3 regions of the Ruegeria sp. TASC047 genome follow, and region 3 is predicted to be linked to each of the others. Evidence: riboswitches for the same ligand, from Rfam matches in the RefSeq annotation. Region 3 holds a riboswitch; each other region holds the start of a gene.
What was found. A riboswitch is a leader RNA that binds a small molecule or an ion and turns the genes downstream of it on or off. The one in region 3 is predicted to bind cobalamin.

Region 1 (3,273 bases), on a different contig from region 3:
GCATCCATTTCCATCACATCGACATGGCGACCTTCCATGATTGCGACGCAATGCTCGCACTGACCGCAAGGCTCGGTTGTCGGCCCTCCGGTTCCATCCGGCCCGATGCAGTTCATGCCCTTGGCGATGATCCGCGCCGTGGTGGTTTTTCCCGTTCCGCGAATGCCGGTCATGATAAAGGCCTGCGCAATCCGGTCGGCCTCGAAGGCGTTTTTTAGGGTGCGCACCATAGCATCTTGACCCACCAGGTCGGCAAAGGTTTCCGGACGGTATTTGCGGGCGAGAACCTGATAGGCGGGGCTTGGCGTGTCTGTCATGTCTTCTCGCTCGGATTCGGTGTTTCGGCACAGCGTAGTGGCGGCGGCACTCCGCGTCCACTGCGGGGCGCGATGATTTTTTGTTTCAGAAACGGGCTGGTTTCCAACTAAACTGGTCCAGCGGATTTAATGACTCATTTCTTAAAGAGTACCTTGGGGGAGGACGCACTTCATGTCGCAGCTGGTCATTTTTGCTCTGCAGGTCGGAGGCGGAACGCTTGCCCTTACTTCAATGCCCGGGCGTGGCGGGGATTACGTCGGCGATCTGGATATGATTGCGGCGTGGAAACCGGGCCTTGTGATTTCAATGACGACGGATGTTGAAATGCTTCAGGATGGCGCGCAGCACTTTGGCAGCGACATCCAAAGCCGTGCCAGCCGGTGGGTTCACCTGCCGATCGAAGATTTTGGAGCACCGACGCAGGCGGTTCAGAAGGCCTGGCCAGAGGTCAGCGCCACGGCCCGACATGCGCTGTCGGGCGGTGGCCGGGTTCTTGTGCATTGCCGTGGGGGGTGCGGCAGATCCGGGATGATTGTTCTCCGACTGATGGTTGAATGCGGTGAACGCGCCAGCGACGCACTGGACCGCCTGCGGGCCGTGCGCCCCTGCGCCGTCGAAACCGATACGCAGCTGGCCTGGGCGTCCCGGATCACCCCGGCACAGGTGGAAGTGGGATCAAGCTGACAGCTGCTGGGGCGCGTAGCCGGTTTTCCGGGGCCGGATCATTGAAACCTCGATCATGGCGCAAGGCGGGTTCGCGACAGTGCCCGAGGGCAGCGTGCTGAATATAGGTCCGAAGATCAAATCGGCATAGGCATCCAGGTCCCGAATTGCCGTATCAGGGTGCGCCCCACAGAAAACGCGAACGCTGTCGGATCGCGCTCGGATCGTTGCCATGCACCCTTCCGCGCAATGTGACAGCGCGCTTCTGCCTTCAAACTCGAAATCCTCGCTGGTGGCCGAAACCGCCTGCGCCATGGCTTCGGAAGTCGAGCGGGCCAGTCGCGCCAAAGCCGGGCAGGTTTTGCCCGTCCGCTGGCACACTGTTGCGCTGTATTCGTGTGACTTTGTCTTCCAGATCATCCTGCGCCCTCCGCGCGTGGTGGGCTGGATATTGGGGCAGGTGGGACAGCATCTCGCTGTCAGGACCTGCACGGACACCCCGCCCGAGTTTCGGTTTCAGTTCCGATGGCAGGTCTCCTGACTTGCGGGTCATTGCTCTGCCGACCTTCCCAGCCCATGGGCCAGTGGTATTTCGGCATTGCTTACCGCTTACAGTTGCGGGGGCAGTCGCGGACTTGGTTGATATCTGTGTGACCAGACAAACCGCACCGTGTTCCCTTTTCATCCCGACCTCTTGTGGGGGCCGGAAACCATCACACAACCGCTAGCGCCTGATCGCGTTCCGAGTCAAGCCGATCTTTAGGCCGGACGTTTGGTCATGCTGGATGCGGATTATGTTCCGGCCTAGTGTCGTCGGCATCGAAGGCAGGCATACCGATTGTTTCAGCGAAAGCCGGGGATCATGTTGGATACGGAACAGACGGTGTTGATCGAAGATTTCCGCTTTCCGTCCGGGTCTGTGACCTTGTCGGCGCGGGTGCATCGGCCAGTGGGTGAGCCGGAAACCGTTGTCGTACTTAACAGTGCCACGGGTGTGCCGCGTGACTATTATCAACACTTCGCGCGATGGCTGGCCGCCGAGCGGGGGATAGCTTGCCTGACCTATGACTATCGGGACTACGGGCTTTCTTTGGTCGGCCACCTGAAAGATGCAACCGCGACAATGGCGGATTGGGCGTTGATCGATATGCCTGCGGCACGGGCCGAAATGCGCAGGCGGTTTCCAATGGCGCAGCAGTGGACCATCGGCCATTCGGTCGGTGCGATGCTGGGGCCGGTGCAACCGGATATCGACCAGATCGACCGAATGATCGGTGTGTGTTCGGGGCTGGTGACTTTGAAAGATCACCCATGGCCCTATCGGGGGTTGGCTGGGCTGTTCTGGTATGGCCATGCACCGCTGATGGTGCGGGCACTTGGCTATCTGCCTGGCAAAGCAATCGGGTTTGGGTCGGACCTGCCCGCCTCGGTTTACTGGCAATGGCGCAAATGGTGCACAGCCCCCCTGAACTATGTGCCCGAGGTAGGGCAGGAATTGCCTGATGCGCGTTGGAACGGCTCGGGAGTACCAGTGGATCTGTTCACGTTCGAAGATGACCAGATGGTTCCGCCCGAGGCGGTTTGGCGCCTTGCTGATCTGTATGGCCCCGAGGCCAGACGCCACCTTCTGAAGCCTGCTGAATTCGGACTGCCGGAAATAGGCCATATCGGAGCATTTGCCCGTCGCAATGCCGCGGTCTGGCCGCGCCTGATCGCCTGATCAGACGCGACGCAGGTTTTCCTAACACCTTGCAGTTATGGCCGTTTGCGAAGCTTCTTGTCCTGCATGACACCGCGCACCATCTTGCCGAACGCCTTGTCCCGCGCCCGCGATTGGGCAACGGTTTCCGAGTTTCGCTGATCTTCGCGCCGCAGCTTGCGCCAACGGTCCAGCCGGGTCGGGTCAAGTACGCCTTCGCCGATTGCGTTCTGCACGGCACAGCCGGGCTCGGTCTCGTGCTGACAATCCGAAAAGCGACAGCTTTGGCCAAGCTCCGTGATGTCCGAGAACACGTTGTCGATCCCGTCCTGAGCGTCCAGCAAACGCAATGCGCGCATTCCCGGCGTGTCGATCAGCCAGCCACCGTTACCCATCCTGTGCAACGCGCGCACCGTTGTCGTGTGTCTGCCCCGTGCGTCGTCTTCGCGAATTCCAGACGTGGCGAGGTTTTGATCCGTCATGGCGTTACTGAGCGTCGTTTTACCTACGCCCGACGACCCGACCAGCGCGCCGGTCTGGCCTTTGGGGCACCATGCCAGAACCTTTTCGACATCTGCCGGGTCCAGCGCATT
Region 2 (3,273 bases), on a different contig from region 3:
AACCCGCCAAAGCCAAAGAAGACGGCCTGCAGCAAAAGCCCGACGAACAAGGCCGGGAATGCGGCCCAGCCCAGCAAAAGCCCGGCCATTCCGTTGAGGATCAGATGCACTGACGAAGGGCCAATCGGCACATGGATCAGCGATGCCACGAAAAAGCTGGCAGACAGCACCCCCGCAGTGGGGATGCGATCAATATCCAGCGACCTGAGGCCCATGGCAATCCCACCCGCCGCAGCGACGGCTCCGCCGATCACGACAGGGTTGGACAAGGCTCCGTCAACGATGTGCATCTACGGTTACTCCAAATCCCAGGCGCGGATCCAGATGACCGCGTCCTGGCTGAGTTCTTTGCCGTTGTGTTCGGTCACGGGACCGGCGCCGAGCGCCGCAAAACCCCAATATCCGGCTTTTGGAACGCCGAACGTGAAATACCCGTTATCATCCGAAGTTGCGACCAATGCACCACCCGGCATCGGCGAGACCGTCGGAGCCGAGGCGGCAGCGCTTTCCATGTCCGGTTCTGCGGCCATGTACTCGATCTCGATCTCGGCACCCGCAACCGGATGACCTTCGGCCATAACCCGACCTGTAAACGTCGAACCCGCGATGATGTTGGTTGGTTTGGTGAGCGGGATGATCTCAACCGGCAGGCCCACCGGGTTCATCCAGTCGGTCGGCAGTTCGTTGCGGTTCAGGAATGCCTTGGCGATCTGCTGGATATAGATATCCTCGGATTCCTCATAATAGGGCTGGGGAACAGTCACCAACACATAGTCGCCCGACCGTTTGACGGGAACATAACCCTTGAATGCCGCGCCTTCGTTTTCGCCGCCGGTGAAACGTACGGGTTCCAGGGTATCCAGCAGATCGGTTTTCTGACCGTTGTGGATCACGTAGAATTCCTGCGGCTTGTCCAGATCCATGACATGCCCGTTCGAGAACGGATGCCAAAAGATCAGCTTGACCGGAACATTCCCCGGTGCGTCGATCATGGTGTCAGCGGTGTATTCCAGCAGGAAATGCGCATTTGCGATCGCTGGAAGCGCTATCGCCACAGCGGCTGCGGAAAGCAGCTTGGTCATCAATAGTCGTCCTTGTCCCATCGCACCAACCCCGGTACGAGATGCGTTTTGACTGCGGGGACGTCCAAGCTAAGCTGCTTTTTCAAGCATCCTGCTCCGACGCTCATCCCGTCGCCGATTAGGAGTGCCCTTGTCAAAGGCACATGTCCGGCAGGTATCCTGACTTGCGGGTCAAAGCGTTGGGCTGGCCTTCCCGGGTTAACACCAGTGGCACTTCAGCCCTGCTCGCCGCTTACAGTTGCGGGTGCAGTTGCGGAATGGGGCCAAAGCCCGCACCGCATTCCCTATTGATTCCAGAGCACGCCCCGGAACCGGACATGCCGAGCGGCTTGCCAGACTTCTTCGGCATCCGTCAACGATCAATTGCGCTGGCTGTCAAAAAGTTTAGCGGGCAATGCCCTTTTTCCGGCGGATCCGCTTTGGATAAAGGTCGGGGTTTTTCGGGAATGAACCTACCCTTCGAGCAGGTATCTTTCCGACAATGGCAAACTGGCCGCCCCCAATGAGCGGGCATCCGGGCCTGCCGTCCCCACCTGCACCAAGGGCCGTTCAAGCCCGGTCAGGTTCATGTCAGATAGTTTGACCTCAACCAATTCCACCAGCCGCGCCTTGATGCCTGCGGGCATCCAGCCATCAATCTTGACAGATTCGAAGTCGATCAGGCTGCAAGACGAGACGATGGCATGTGCGATCCCGTGCGCCGCCTGTTTCAACCAGTTCTCAAGGTGGGTTTCCGGTATGTCCCAATGCTGTGTCGTTTCCCAGATTGAGCCGGCTGTTTCGGCATTCCCACCAACTGCGCGCTCCAGCACATAAAGACTGGCGACATCTATCAATGGTTTCACTCCGCCTGCGTCGTCCGGCACAGGCAATGGACCAAGCGCACCGGCATTTCCCCGCCCTGAAAAGATGGAGCCGTTCAGAACCACCCCGCCCCCGATGAAGAAGCCCACATAAAAATACAGGAAATCTCGTGGGCCTTCCGCCGGGCCAAAGACCAGCTCGGCACCGCAGGCGGCCGTTGCGTCGTTCTGTAGGAATACCGGCAAGTCATAGCTTGAGGCCAGTGCGCCTTTCAGGTCCGCGTCACGCCACGGATCCATTTTCTCCTGCGGAACCTGCAATGTCTGCGCCCAGTCCCAAAGGTAGAACGGCATCGCAATCCCAAGACCCGCGATCCGGCTGCGCGCCTCGGGCGACAGTGACGCCATCACTTTGTCGAGGCTTTCTTTGGAAAAGCTCAATGTCGCCTCGGGCGTCGGAAAATCATAAGTCCGCCGCTCACGGTGCCTGACATTGCCAAGGAAATCCGTCAGCACCAATTCGGTACTGCGCCGCCCGACTTTGAGCCCGAAGAAATAAGCGCCTTCCGGGTTCAGGCGCATGGGAACCGAGGGCTGTCCGACTTTTCCCCGGACCGGTTCGCCGCGCAGAAGCAGCCCATCGGTTTCCAACTGGCGCATGATGACCGAGACCGTCTGCGCCGACAGCCCGGTCATCCGCGCGATTTCAGATTTTGCGAGGGCCTGATGGCGCCGGACCAGTGACAGGACAAGCCGTTCATTTCGGGCCCGCATTCCACTTTGGTTGGTGCCGCGCATATCTGGCTCGCGTACGCCAGTGGTATTGTCCAAAGAGTTCATTGCAGACACGGCCATCCCCTTCATGACGACAATGTTGAAACCCTTCCTTTCTGTCAATAATAAATAAGAGTGATTTATTTATTGACTCGAAATTCGAATCTTGTGATGGTTTTCACGTTCGATCGGGCCGGTTTTCGCCCGGTCAAACGTATGCCCTGACGGGCATTGGGAAAACTGGGAGGACTACCGATGAAACTTGCGAAACTTGCAGGCGCCACGGCGCTGGCGGTTTCGGCCATGGCAAGCAGTGCAATGGCCGAAGGTGAAACCGTTTGCCTGATCACCAAGACGGATACCAACCCTTTCTTTGTTAAAATGAGAGAGGGTGCGACCGCTAAAGCCGAAGAGCTTGGCATGACGCTGAAGGCCTTTGCCGGCAAAGTCGACGGCGACCACGAAACTCAGGTTCAGGCCATCGAAACCTGCATTCTAGATGGCGCAAAGGGTATCCTGCTGACCGCGTCGGATACGTCGTCCATCGTTCCGGCGGTGCAGCAGGCCCGCGATGCCGGGCTGCTGGTGATTGCGCTGGACACCCCGCTTGAGCC
Region 3 (3,273 bases):
TCGTCTAAACAAATTATCTATCTTCGTCAGTAGCTTACTAAGTTTTGCAAATCCGTGTACACCGGTTCGATTCCGGTACTCGCCTCCAACAACATCCTAATCGCTGACTTGCCCCCGCAGTACGCGCGTGTGACGCTTGGTATTTTCAGACGTTCATGGCCCGCGATTCTGTCGAACTGCGGGCCAGATATGGCGTGTTTTTTCGGAACACCTGCCTACCCCTGCTCGTTCACGGGGCGCGATGTAGTCTGGTATGTGCCTTACCCTCAGGCGCGCCCTTGTGGCACAACCTCGTATCCCGGCTCTTCCGGTTCATCATCCGTCATTTCGGCTGGAAAGCCCGGGGCGGTGATATCCAGGCCGGTTGCCTCTTCCAGCCGTTTGATAATATTTGGTGAAAGCTCGCGTTCGCCATATCGTGCGATACCATCGTTAAAGATGTTGATCATCACCGGGTTGATTTCCAGTGGCACCCCGGCGCGGTCGGCGACCTCCTGAAACAAACCGATATCCTTCTTCACCAGATCCATGGTGAAGGAAATATCGCGCGACCCGTTCAGGATGACCTGGCTTTCGGTTTCGTGTACGAAGGATGTGCCGGACGAGATTTTGATCGCCTCATAGGTCGTGTTCAGATCCATCCCCGCAGCCTTTGCCGTAACCAGTGCTTCGGCGCAGGTGATCAGGTTGGCAGTGGCAAGATAGTTGGTCATCACTTTCAGCACCGAGGCCGAGCCCAACTCGCCGGTGTGCAAAACCCGGCGGCCCATTGTCGTCAGAAACGGCAGAATTCGTTCAAACGTTTCCCGGTCACAGCCCGCAAAGATCGAGATATTGCCCGTCGCGGCACGGTGGCACCCGCCAGAAACCGGGCAATCCACTGCTGCACCGCCGCGTGAAATGACTTCGGCACCGAGGCGTTTGACTTCGGCTTCGTCTGTGGTCGACATCTCCATCCAGATCTTGCCGGGGCCCACTTCGGGCAACATCTCCTTCATAACTGCGTCCGATGCTGCCGGAGTCGGCAGACAGGTGATCACCGCATCGCAATCGCGCATCAGCTGGGCGGGCCCTTCTGCCGCCTTTGCGCCTTTGGCGACAAATTCGGCCACCAGATCTGCGTTCAGGTCATGAACAGTCAGGTCAATGCCATTGCGCAAAAGGGATCCCGAAAGCTTGCCGCCAACGTTACCCAGACCGATAAATCCCACTTTCATATGACGCATCTCCAAGTTCGTCGTTTTCCCGTCATGCGACCACATACCGAACACGCACTTCATGCCGCCGAACGACGCCTACAGGTCGCTTTTTTCACCTTGGCTTATTTGTTGCGCGCGAACCGCTTGACAAGCGGGTCGGCGGTGCCGCATGTCCCGGACGTTGGTGTCGGCAACAGCCGATGAAAAGGGAATGCGTCAACGGTTCATCCGCCAAACGCAGCCGCCCCCGCGACCGTGACCGGAGAGGATGCCCAATGCCACTGGCCTGTGCCGGGAAGGCGGGACATCCGACAGAGCGACCGCTCTGGCATCCGCAAGCCGGGAGACCTGCCAACACCCGAAGTTGAAACCGGGCGGGGTGTTCCGGTGTCGGGTCCATGTGCAGACGTGGTGCCCGCATGAAACCCCGTCCCCCGCGAAGAGGATTTGGGGGGATGAGAGACATGACCGAGACCGCACCGGTAGAATTACTGGTCTGCACGACTTGCCGCCGGGGTCTGCCCGTCGAGGATGACGCTGAGCGTCCCGGCACATTGTTGCACAAGGCCTTGGAACAGGCTGCCCTGCCAGATGGCATCATTCTGAAACCTGTCGAATGCCTTTCGAACTGCGATCAGGGCTGTTCCATCGTTCTTCGGGGCGGGCCGGATCGCTGGACCTTTGTTTACGAGAACCTGAACGAAATCGATCACGTCGATGTCATCATCGATGGTGTGACCAAGTATCTGGCCACAGACGATGGTCTGGTGAAGTGGCGCGACCGTCCTGAACATTTCCGCAAAAACTGCGCCTCGCGCATTCCCCCGATTGGAGGCTGAGATCATGTCGAACCTAGAAAAACTTCCCGTCACCGTGATCACCGGCTTTCTGGGCTCGGGCAAAACCACGCTGGTGCGCCATCTGATGCAGAACCCGCAGGGAAAGCGTCTTGCGATTGTTGTTAACGAGTTTGGCGATGTGGGTGTTGATGGCGACATTCTGAAATCCTGCGCGATACCGGATTGCCCTGCGGAAAACATCATGGAACTGGCAAACGGCTGCATTTGCTGCACCGTGGCTGATGATTTCATCCCGACCATCGAGGCGCTGATGGCGCTGGAACCGCGCCCGGATCACATCCTGATCGAAACATCCGGCCTTGCACTGCCCAAACCGCTGCTGAAAGCGTTTGATTGGCCTGATATCCGTTCGAAAATTACCGTTGATGGCGTGATCGCGCTGGCCGATGCCGAGGCCGTGGCCGCCGGTCGCTTTGCTCCGAACGTTGAAGCGGTGGATGCCCAACGGCTGGCTGATGACTCGATCGATCACGAAACACCCTTGTCCGAGGTGTTCGAAGATCAAATCTCGTGCGCGGATATCATCCTGCTGACCAAGCCCGATCTGGCAGGTCCCGAAGGTGTCGCGAAAGCCAAACAGATCATCGCCGCCGAGGCACCGCGGCCACTTCCCGTTGTCGAGGTCGCCGAGGGTGTCGTCGACGTACGTGTCGTGCTTGGCCTTGAGGCTGCCGCCGAAGATGACATGGACGCGCGCCCGTCACATCACGATGGCCATCACGATCATGAGCATGACGATTTCGAGAGCATCATCGTCGAGTTGCCGGAACAGACCGACCCTGCGGAACTGGTAGCCAGAATCGAACGTCTTGCGACTGAGCTGAATATCCTGCGCGTCAAAGGCTATGCCGCCGTCGCTGGCAAACCGATGCGCCTGCTGGTTCAGGCTGTCGGCGCGCGAGTTCGTCACCAATACGACCGCCCATGGGAGCCCGGTGAAGAGCGCCGCTCGCGCCTGGTCGTGATTGCCGAGCATGACGACATCAAAGAAGCCGAAATCCGTGATATCCTCGTGGGTGTGACCGAGGTTGCCGAGTAAGTCATGCACGTCGTCTTTCGCGAAAGCCACGGGCTCGAGGAAACCGAGACCCCAACCGATCTGGGCCAAAGCCCGGGTGATCTGGTTGTGCTGTCCTTTTCCGACAGTGACCTGGGCGCTTTCGCGGCGGGCTGGCATCGCGGCGGCGGGCCTGAGGGGCGGATGCCCACGATGC

Region 1: another riboswitch for cobalamin. It lies ahead of AC2FLO_RS14465 (hypothetical protein); the one in region 3 lies ahead of AC2FLO_RS02815 (DUF1636 family protein).
Region 2: another riboswitch for cobalamin. It lies ahead of AC2FLO_RS01165 (DUF4198 domain-containing protein); the one in region 3 lies ahead of AC2FLO_RS02815 (DUF1636 family protein).

What each region holds. Positions count from the first base shown of each region.
Region 1 is NZ_JBXWQP010000036.1:47,741-51,013, reverse strand. Features, by position in the region: gene AC2FLO_RS14475 (DNA polymerase III subunit gamma/tau) at 1-317, opposite strand, end outside; gene AC2FLO_RS14470 (protein-tyrosine phosphatase family protein) at 490-1,002, shown strand; gene AC2FLO_RS14465 (hypothetical protein) at 994-1,215, opposite strand; gene AC2FLO_RS14460 (hypothetical protein) at 1,214-1,522, shown strand; cobalamin riboswitch at 1,492-1,710, opposite strand; gene AC2FLO_RS14455 (alpha/beta hydrolase family protein) at 1,844-2,701, shown strand; gene rsgA (ribosome small subunit-dependent GTPase A) at 2,737-3,273, opposite strand, start outside.
Region 2 is NZ_JBXWQP010000010.1:15,482-18,754, forward strand. Features, by position in the region: gene cbiM (cobalt transporter CbiM) at 1-290, opposite strand, end outside; gene AC2FLO_RS01165 (DUF4198 domain-containing protein) at 297-1,082, opposite strand; cobalamin riboswitch at 1,215-1,413, opposite strand; gene AC2FLO_RS01170 (ROK family transcriptional regulator) at 1,535-2,725, opposite strand; gene AC2FLO_RS01175 (sugar ABC transporter substrate-binding protein) at 2,963-3,273, shown strand, end outside.
Region 3 is NZ_JBXWQP010000019.1:66,054-69,326, reverse strand. Features, by position in the region: gene AC2FLO_RS02820 (NAD(P)-dependent oxidoreductase) at 267-1,262, opposite strand; cobalamin riboswitch at 1,365-1,569, shown strand; gene AC2FLO_RS02815 (DUF1636 family protein) at 1,664-2,038, shown strand; gene cobW (cobalamin biosynthesis protein CobW) at 2,043-3,098, shown strand; gene cobN (cobaltochelatase subunit CobN) at 3,102-3,273, shown strand, end outside.